Regions from separate parts of the Arthrobacter sp. 10T419 genome, predicted to be linked through region 2. Evidence: riboswitches for the same ligand, from Rfam matches in the RefSeq annotation. Region 2 holds a riboswitch; each other region holds the start of a gene.
What was found. A riboswitch is a leader RNA that binds a small molecule or an ion and turns the genes downstream of it on or off. The one in region 2 is predicted to bind S-adenosylmethionine.
Positions count from the first base shown of each region.

Region 1: another riboswitch for S-adenosylmethionine. It lies ahead of AC1DBD_RS00220 (DUF1737 domain-containing protein); the one in region 2 lies ahead of AC1DBD_RS14240 (bifunctional o-acetylhomoserine/o-acetylserine sulfhydrylase).
Region 3: another riboswitch for S-adenosylmethionine. It lies ahead of AC1DBD_RS10930 (aminotransferase class V-fold PLP-dependent enzyme); the one in region 2 lies ahead of AC1DBD_RS14240 (bifunctional o-acetylhomoserine/o-acetylserine sulfhydrylase).

Region 1 is NZ_JBFTHF010000001.1:47,434-50,645, reverse strand. Features, by position in the region: gene AC1DBD_RS00225 (aminodeoxychorismate lyase) at 1-940, shown strand, start outside; SAM riboswitch class IV at 1,062-1,176, shown strand; gene AC1DBD_RS00220 (DUF1737 domain-containing protein) at 1,191-1,508, shown strand; gene AC1DBD_RS00215 (rhodanese-like domain-containing protein) at 1,505-1,951, shown strand; gene AC1DBD_RS00210 (O-succinylhomoserine sulfhydrylase) at 1,948-3,156, shown strand; gene AC1DBD_RS00205 (glutamate--cysteine ligase 2) at 3,153-3,212, opposite strand, start outside.
Region 2 is NZ_JBFTHF010000008.1:193,609-196,820, reverse strand. Features, by position in the region: gene AC1DBD_RS14255 (histidine phosphatase family protein) at 1-130, opposite strand, end outside; gene AC1DBD_RS14250 (CPBP family intramembrane glutamic endopeptidase) at 211-987, shown strand; gene AC1DBD_RS14245 (VOC family protein) at 1,115-1,753, opposite strand; SAM riboswitch class IV at 1,966-2,081, shown strand; gene AC1DBD_RS14240 (bifunctional o-acetylhomoserine/o-acetylserine sulfhydrylase) at 2,144-3,212, shown strand, end outside.
Region 3 is NZ_JBFTHF010000005.1:185,459-188,670, forward strand. Features, by position in the region: gene AC1DBD_RS10925 (class I SAM-dependent methyltransferase) at 1-198, opposite strand, end outside; gene AC1DBD_RS10930 (aminotransferase class V-fold PLP-dependent enzyme) at 271-1,698, opposite strand; SAM riboswitch class IV at 1,733-1,846, opposite strand; gene hisN (histidinol-phosphatase) at 1,936-2,748, opposite strand; gene rsgA (ribosome small subunit-dependent GTPase A) at 2,817-3,212, opposite strand, start outside.

The DNA of each region.
Region 1 (3,212 bases), on a different contig from region 2:
GCTGGTGTTCCTCGATCCCGCGTTTGAGAAGGGCCGCGTCGCCGACTCGTCCAAGCCGCAGCTGATGGCCACCGACCAGGGTGCCACCCGCGGCGACGGCGTTTTCGAGTCGCTGCTGGTGGTGGGGGGACGCCCGCGCAAGCTGCAGGCCCACCTGACCCGGCTGGCCGGCTCGGCGCGCGCGCTGGAGTTGGACATCCCGGCGGAGGACGCCTGGCGGCGCGCGATCGAGACCGCGGTCAGCGAATACCGCGGCCGGGCCGCCACGGCGGTCGGAGCCGCCGGCGACGGGGCCGGCGGAGCGGACGAGGTCGTGGTGAAGCTGCTCGCCAGCCGCGGCGTGGAGGGCGCGGCCACGCCGACGTGCTGGGTGCAGGCCTCGCCGCCGCCGGAAGCCGGCCGCCGGCAGCGCGAGACCGGCATCGACGTCATCCTGCTGGACCGCGGCTACGACAGCGAGGTGGGCGAACGCGCCCCGTGGCTGCTGCTGGGCGCCAAGACCCTGTCCTACGCGGTCAACATGGCGGCGCTCCGGTACGCCCACCACCAGGGCGCGGACGACGTCATCTTCACCTCCGCCGACGGCCGGGTCCTGGAGGGCCCGACGTCGACCGTGCTGCTGGCGCACCTGGAGACCAGCGACGACGGCGCGGGCGGCGTCCGCACCGTGCGCCGGCTGATCACCCCGCAGCTGGACAGCGGAATCCTCCCGGGCACCTCGCAGGGCGCCCTGTTCACCGCGGCCAAGGCCGCCGGGTGGGAGCTCGGCTACGGCCCGCTGGTACCTGCCGATCTGTACGACGCCGACGCCGTCTGGCTCATCTCAAGCATCCGGCTCCTCGCCCCGGTGAACCACATCGACGGCAAGGAGATCGGCACCCCCGAACTGCGGCGGCAGCTCACGGCCGAGCTCAACGAACTGTTCGCCACGATCGAGTAGGATCCGGCCGGTCCCGGGTGATGCTGCTCCGCCCCCGGAAAGGTGCCATGCCAGCGTCCGCGTGACTTAACATGACGACGCCGCCGGTGCCGCCGGCGTCGTAAGTGCTACGTTTTTGGGGAGTAATGAGACCCGGCGCCAAGCCCTGACTGGCCGGTCGGCAACCCTCCCTTTCGCGGCGGGGTGCCTCAGGTGAATACTCGGCATATCGACCATTCGAGCTGCAAGCGTGAAAGTAAGGAGATCCGTCGTGCCCGACGCATCCGCACCCGCTGTGCCCGCCACAGCCCCAGCCCAATCCCCCGCCGCACCCGGACCCGCCGAGGAAAGACTGGCGTACCGGCTGTTCACCGGGCCCGATGACCGCAGCTTCTGCGAGCGCGTTTCGGCCGCCCTGGCCGAGTGCTACGTCCTGCACGGCAGCCCCTCCGCCACCTTCAACGGCAGCACCGTGATCGTGGCCCAGGCCGTCGTGCTGCCGGCCGCGATCGCGAGCGCCGACGCCGCCGTCGCCAACGCGGTGGATGAGCTCGACGGCGCCGAGTTCACCGGCGAGGGCCACGCATGAGTTACGCCGGAGACCTGAGCCCGCAGGAAGCCTGGGCCAAGGTCGGGGCGGGCGCCATCCTGGTGGACGTCCGCACCGAGGCGGAATGGTCGCAGATCGGCGTCCCGGTCACCGGGGCCGGCACCGAAGACCGGCAGGATCCGCTGTTCGTCCAGTGGACCCTGGCCGGCGGAGCCCCCAACCCGCACTTCCTGGAGCAACTGCAGCGGCAACTCCAGCGGCAACTGCGGCAGCACGCGCCTGGCGCCACGGCGGCCGAGCTCATCTTCCTGTGCCGTTCCGGCGCCCGCTCGGTCGCCGCCGCGAACGCCGCCACGGCGGCCGGCTTCACCGCCTACAACGTCCTCGAGGGCTTCGAAGGCGAACCGGGCCCGACCGGCGCCCGGACCGTGAACGGCTGGAAGAACCACGGCCTGCCGACCAACCTGGAAAGCACTAAGTGAGCTTCAATCCCGATGCCCAGGGCTGGAGCCCGGACACCCAGGCCGTCCGCGGCGGACTCGACCGCACCGGGTTCCAGGAAACCACCGAACCGATCTTCCTGAACTCGGGCTTCGTCTACGAATCCGCCGCCGCGGCTGAGCGCGCCTTCACCGGCGAGGACGAACGGTTTGTCTATTCCCGCTACGGCAACCCCTCGGTGGCCACCTTCCAGGAACGCCTCCGGCTGTTGGAGGGAACCGAGGCGTGCTTTGCGACGGCGTCGGGCATGTCTGCGGTGTTCACCGCTCTCGGGGCATTGCTAGGGGCCGGCGACCGCGTGGTCGCCGCCCGCTCGCTCTTCGGATCCTGCTTCGTCATCCTCAATGAGATCCTGCCGCGCTGGGGCGTGGAGACAGTCTTCGTGGACGGCCCGGACCTCGAGCAGTGGCGGTCGGCGCTGGCCGTGCCGACGACGGCCGTGTTCTTCGAATCTCCCTCGAACCCCATGCAGGAAATTGTGGACATCGCCGCCGTGAGCGAACTGGCGCACGCCGCCGGTGCGACCGTGGTGGTGGACAACGTCTTCGCCACTCCCCTGCTGCAGCGGTGCGGGGAGCTGGGCGCGGACGTGGTCGTGTACTCCGGCACCAAGCACATCGATGGCCAGGGCCGGGTGCTCGGCGGCGCGATCCTGGGCACCCGGGAATTCATCGAGGGCCCGGTCAAGCAGCTCATGCGCCACACCGGCCCGGCATTGTCCGCCTTCAACGCCTGGGTGCTGAGCAAGGGACTGGAGACGATGGCCCTGCGGGTGAACCACTCGTCCGCCTCGGCGCTTCGGCTGGCCGAATGGCTGGAGGCCCAGCCCGCGGTCAGCTGGGTTAAGTACCCGCTGCTGCCGTCCCACCCGCAGTACGAGCTGGCCGCCAGGCAGATGAAAGCCGGCGGCACGGTGTTGACGCTGGAGCTTTCGCCCTCGCCCGGCCGCTCCGCCAAGGAAGCCGCGTTCGCGCTGCTGGACGCGTTGCGGATCATCGATATTTCCAACAACCTCGGTGATTCAAAGTCCCTGATCACGCATCCGGCCACCACCACGCACCGCGCCATGGGCCCGGAGGGGCGCGCGGCTATCGGGCTGAGCGACGGCGTCGTGCGGCTCTCGGTGGGGCTGGAAGACGTCGAGGACCTGATCCGCGACCTCGGGCAGGCGCTCAAGCAGGTCTAGCCCCGGCGCACCCGCGAAAGCACGGGGGCCGGTTCTGACATTCCCTCGGCGTCCGC
Region 2 (3,212 bases):
CCCGCCGCAGCTGCTCGCCCGCGGCCGTGGCCTGCTCGACGCCGAGCGGGGTCAGCGGGATCCGGTAATCGGGCACCCGGTTGTAGATCGAGGTGTCGGCGTTGGCGGCGGACTGGCCATGCCGGATCATGATGATTTTCCCGGGCGCACTCACAGCCCAAGCATAGGCACTTGCAGTCAACTCCCGGCAACGGCAGGCAAGATAGAACCATGTTGGTTCCCTCCCGCCGTCGGCTGCGGCTAGAAGTCTGGATTGTCCTGGGCCTGTCCCTGGGGCAGTCGGCGGTGTACTCGGTAGTGCAGCTGCTGGACAAGATGACCAGGGCGCCGCTGGCGCAGGGCACCTCGACGCTGAACCGCTCGCAAAGCAGCCGGGAGTATTTCGACCTCACGTACCAGTTGCTGGACATCATCTTCGCCCTGGTCCCGGTGGTGCTGGTGATCCATTTCCTGACCGAACTCCGGCCCGCCGGCATGGCCGCCGGCACGGGCAGCTCGGCGTTCCGGAAGCTGGGCTTCAACTTCGCCCGGCCCGGCAAGGACCTGCTCCAGGGCCTCGGCCTCGCTGCCCTGATCGGCATACCGTCGCTCGGGCTCTACGCGGCCGGGCGGGCGCTGGGGATCACGACGGCGATCATCCCCAGCGCACTGGACTCCTACTGGTGGACGGTGCCGGTCCTGATCCTCTCCGCGATCCGGCACGGGATCGTGGAGGAGGTGATCGTGGTGGGCTACCTGCTGGACCGGCTCGGCAAGTTCGGCTGGGGCATGCCGCTGGCGATCTTCGCCAGTTCGATGCTGCGCGGCAGCTACCACCTCTACCAGGGCTTCGGGCCGTTCATCGGCAACGCCGTCATGGGCGTCATCTTCGCGCTGATCTACACGAAGACGCGCCGGGTGATGCCGCTGGTGATTGCGCATGCGCTGCTGGACATCGTGGCCTTCGTCGGATTCAGCCTCTTCGGCAAGGCGATCGGCCTGGGCTGAGCAGGCATAACCCGCGTTGCCCCCAGTGGCCCGCCGCCGGCGACGGGTTAAAGTGTTTCGGCCGCCAGCGGTGGGTGGCATCATTGGCACCCGCTGCTGGCGGCCGAAGTTTTTCGGGCAGGAAGCGTCAGATCGTGACGGCTCCGGAATCGGTTTCGAAGGTGACGGACAGGATTCCCGGCGTCCCGTGCGGGGCCAGCCAGTTCACGTCCACGTCCTCCAGCGGCTTCTCGACCGGTTCACCCAGCCACTCGGTGACCCGCTCGGCCGAGCCCGCGATCGTGAGGGCAGACATCTTCACGTTGCTCTCATAGGCGTTGGACGGGTGCAGGGCGGGGTCGCCTTCCCACTTGAGCATGTAGGGGACCTGCGGATCCGCGATCAGGCCCAGGATGCCGATCTGCTTCCAGACCAGTTCGCGGCCGTCGGGGAACTTGCGGTTGCCGTTGACGGCGGAGCGGCCCAGCCGCTCCTCGAACGGTGCCAGGTCGTCAACCTCGACGCACCAGCCCATCCAGCCACCGCCGGCGGCCGAGCGGGCGCGGACTGCCTGCCCGAACGGCGCCTTGTCGGAGGCCGGGTGGTCCAGGACCTCCACGACCTCGAGGTACTTGTGCCCGGCAAGCGGGATAATCATGTTGCGGGTCCCGAACCGGGGGTGTATTCCGCCCTTGACGGCTTCGACCCCGAGGGCGGTCGCAATACGTTCGGTGGTGGCAGCCAGGCCATCTTGTTCACAGGCGTAAGAGACGTGATCCATGCGCATGCCCTCATCTTGGCACTTTGTGATGGAGCTCTCAGCTTAGGATGCCCTTACCGTGATGGGATGTCATTTTCCGGAGCTCACCGCGCGGATTTGCCCGGCCAGAACCACGGCACTTTCCGGCTCCCGGGCGTGCGCCGGGCGGCGGTGGGGCCGTTCTTCATTTTCGTCACAAAGCTATCCAGGCGTAATGGCGCGTTCGTAGACTGAAGCCAGGTCATGAGCGCCAGCATCGAGCCCCGGCTTGCTGGCCGGCAACCCTCCTTGCGCGGTGGGGTGCCCCGGGTGAAGACCTGGCCCGCCGGCGTCCGCCGGCAGGCAAGCGCGGCGCCAGAGCCGTTCCGGCCCCAGAGGCCAGGGGCGGCCTGTGCCCAGTCATTAGGGAGCTCTCCGATGTCCAACGCCTGGTCCTTTGAAACCCGCCAGATCCACGCCGGCCAGGAGCCGGACTCCGCCACCGGCGCGCGGTCGCTGCCGATCTACCAGACGACGTCGTTCGTCTTCCCCAGTGCAGAGAGCGCCGCCAACCGGTTCGCGCTCGCCGAGCTCGCCCCCATCTACACCCGGATCGGCAACCCCACCCAGGACGCGGTGGAACAGCGGGTCGCGAGCCTGGAGGGCGGCCTTGGGGCGCTCCTGCTCAGTTCCGGCCAGGCCGCCGAAACCTTCGCGATCCTCAACATCGCCGAGGCAGGAGACCACGTCGTCGCCAGCCCCAGCCTCTATGGCGGGACCTACAACCTGCTGGCCCACACGCTGAAGAAGTTCGGTATCTCCGTGACGTTCGTGGAGGACCCGGACAACCTTGAGCAGTGGCGCGATGCCGTGCAGCCGAACACCAAGCTGTTCTTCGGCGAGGTGGTCTCCAACCCCCGCCAGGACGTGCTGGACATCGAAGGCGTCGCGGACGTCGCCCACCGGGCCGGGGTGCCGCTGATCGTGGACAACACCCTCTCCACCCCCTACCTGATCCGCCCGATCGAGTGGGGCGCCGACATCGTGGTGCATTCGGCCACCAAGTATCTCGGCGGACACGGTGCCGCGATTGCCGGCGTGATCGTCGACTCCGGCAACTTTGACTTCGGCAAGGACCCGGAGCGCTTCCCCGGCTTCAACACCCCGGATCCCACGTACAACGGCCTGGTCTATGCCCGCGACCTCGGGGCGGACGGGGCGCTGGGAGCGAACCTGTCCTTCATCCTCAAGGCCCGGGTCCAGCTGCTGCGCGACCTCGGTTCGGCCGTCTCGCCGTTCAACGCCTTCCTCATCGCCCAGGGGATCGAGACGCTGAGCCTGCGGGTGGAACGGCACGTCGCCAACGCCCTGCGGGTGGCCGAATGGCTGGAAGCCAGGGACGACGTCGAATCCGTCGCCTACGCCGGGCTGCCGTCCAGCCCCTGGTACGAGCGCGGCCGGAAGTACGGCCCGAAGGGGACCGGCGCCGTCGTCGCGTTCAACCTCG
Region 3 (3,212 bases), on a different contig from region 2:
GGCGCCCAGGTCGGCGGCGTCGTGGGCCCCGGCCGGGATCAGCCAATCGGCAGAATCCGCCGGATAGCCGGGCCGGACGCGGTCGTAGTGCTCGCCGCCGTCCTGGAAGCTCTGCCCGAGCTCCCGCCGCCGCTGGTGCTGCAGTTTTGGGCCACCCTGCAGTCCGGGGTGGTGCAGTTTGGGGCCGCCGCGTGCCACGTGCGATCTCCTTCGGCAGCTCTGGTGCGTACCTGTCGAATTTACCGCACGCGGCCCGGGCTGCGCTGCCGGTCAGTCGACGGAGCAGGGGGCTGCGCCAGCGGTGCCAGGCGTGTTCGGCGCCCAGTGCGGATAGCTGCGCGTGTCGTTGGCCGGCACCCAGCGTCCGGCGTCCACGACGTAGTCCCAGCCCAGGCCGTTCCGCCGCAGCTCCTGGAGCCCGGCGAGCAGCCGCTGCGCGTCGTTGAGCCGTGAGCCGAGGCCGAAGCTGGCCCGGAGCGAACCGGCGGGCAGGCCGAGCCGTTTTAGCAGCGGGTGGGCGCAGAACCGGCCGTCGCGCAGGCCTATGCCGTGCTCCGCGGACAGGTATGCGGCGACCAGGCCTGCGTCGTAACCGGCGACCGAGAAGTTGACCACGCCGATCGTCCCGGGGCCGCCTTCCCGGCCGGTGTCCTCGAAGATGTGGTGGACCGTTACGCCGTCGATCCGCTCCAGCCCCTCGACCAGGAAGGAACGGATGGCGTCCTCGTGGGCGTGCCACTGCTGCTCGTCCAGCGCCTCGATGACCTGGCTGGCGCGGGCCAGCGCGGCCGCGCCCAGGACATTGGGGGAGCCGCCCTCGTGGCGGGCCGGCCCGGTGGTCCAGCTGACGGCGTCGAGCCGTGCGTCCCGTACTGCGCCGCCGCCGGCCAGGTGCGGGGTGCCGGCGTCCAGCCAGTCCGGCCGGCCCACCAGCACGCCGGCGCCGAACGGGGCGTAGAGCTTGTGGCCGGAGAAGGCGAGGTAGTCGACGTCGTCCGCGGCGATGTTGATGCGGCGGTGCGGGGCCAACTGGGCCGCATCGACGGCGATCCGGGCGCCGAATTCGTGCGCCAGCGCGGCCAGCTCACGGATCGGCAGGATTTCGCCGGTGACGTTGGACGCGCCGGTCACGGCGAGCAGGCTTACTCCGCCGAGGGCGAGTTCCGCCCGGAGCCGCTCCACGGTGCCGGCGAGGGTGGGCGCCGCGACGACGCTGCGGTGCGGGACGTTTTGCCAGGGCAGCAGGTTGGCGTGGTGCTCGATGTCGAGGTAAAGCACCTCGCCGGTGTGTCGGCCGTCGTCGACGGGCAGGCAGCCGGCCAGCAGGTTCAGTGCGTCGGTGGTGTTCCGGGTGAAGATCACGGAGTCATCCGGACGGCCGCCGACGAACCCGCGGACGATGTTCCGGGCGTTTTCGTACACCGAGGTACTCAGTTGGGAGGCGTAGCCGGCGCCGCGGTGCACGCTGGCGTAGTACGGCAGGATCTCGTTCAGGTAGGCGGACACCACGGACAGCGCCGGGGCGGAGGCTCCGTAGTCCAGGTTGGCGTACCGGACCTGGCCGCCCTGGATCAGGGGGGCCAGGATTTCGGCGCCGGAAACCGCGGACAGTGGCCGGCGGGCGGCGTCGAAGCGTGCGTCGGTGAACTCCGGGCCGCCGGCGCTGGTGGTGTGGGTGGGGATGGTGGCAGTCGTCATGGGACCTCGCTCGAAAAGGACCCCGCACACAGGGGATCCGCGCTTGCCGGGTCCGCTCCGGACCGGCCAGGTCGTCACCCGGGGCACCCCGCCGCGAATGGAGGGTTGCCGGCCAGCAAACCGGGGTTTTGCGCTGGCACTCGTGACCTGCTTCGAGCCTAGGACATGGCCGGTCGCACGGAAAAGGGAGGGCGGAATATGAAGCGTAGTGTTACGGGCTGCCTCGGGCGTGGCCGGCTAGAGCAGGTCGTCGAGGCCCGGGTTGAGGCGCTTGAGGACTTCGGAGTGCAGGATCGAGTTGGTCGCCAGCGCGTTGCCGCCGAAGGGGCCGTCCTCTCCCTCGAGCGAGGTGAAGCGGCCGCCGGCCTCCGTCACGATCGGGACCAGCGCCGCCATGTCGTAGAGGTTGAGTTCGGGCTCGCAGGCGATGTCGACGGCGCCTTCGGCCACGAGGCAGTAGGACCAGAAATCGCCGTAGGCGCGGGTACGCCAGACCTCCTCGGTGAGTCCGAGGAACTCGTCGAGGTTGCCGCGCTGCTTCCAGCCGCCGAGGCTCGAATAGGACAGTGACGCATCGGCGAGCCGGGAGACGTTGGAGACCCGCAGCCGGGTCGCGGCGGCCAGTGAGCGGCCCATGTAGGCGCCGGCGCCCTTGGCGGCCCACCAGCGCTTGCCCAGTGCGGGGGCGCTGACGACGCCCACCACGGGTTCGCCTTCGTCGACGAGGGCGATCAGGGTGGCCCAGACCGGGACGCCGCGGACGAAATTCTTGGTGCCGTCGATCGGGTCGATGATCCAGCGGCGCGAACCGTGGCCGGAGCTGCCGAACTCCTCGCCCAGGACGGCGTCGCGCGGGCGGGAGCGGGACAGCTGCCCGCGGATGGCTTCCTCGGCGGACTTGTCCGCGTCGGTGACGGGGGTCAGGTCCGGCTTCGTCTCGATCCGAAGGTCGAGCGCCTTGAAGCGGCTCATGGTCTGGGAATCTACGGAATCTGCCAGTACATGGGCAAGGCGCAGGTCATCGTTGTAGCTCGAAGCTGGTTGGCTCATGCTTCCAAACTACCGTCAAAACGCGCCGCGGGCAGGGAGGCCACGTCGCTGCCGCCAAGTAGACTCGGCTATGAGACGCTGCCGAGTTCCTTGGTGTCCTGCGCTTCCAGCCGCGGATCGGTGCCCAGCAGCCGGCGCAGCGAGGCGAGCCGGGCAGGGCCGGACGGGCCCGCGTGGCCGCCCTGCACCCAGGCGTCCACGCCGCAATTGACGGCGGTGGCGTCGTGCTTGCAGCCCCGCTCGCAGTCATCGGTGCCAGGAGCCAGGTCCGGGAAGGAACGCAGGATCCGGTCCGGGTCCACATGGGCCAGGCCGAAGGAGCGGATGCCCGGGGTGTCGATGATCCAGCTGCCCGCAGGCGCATCACTAACCTTCAGCGCCAGCGCGGAGGAGGAGGTGTGGCGGCCGCGGCCGGTGACCGCGTTGACGCCGCCGGTGGCCCGTTCGGCGCCGGTGAGTGCGTT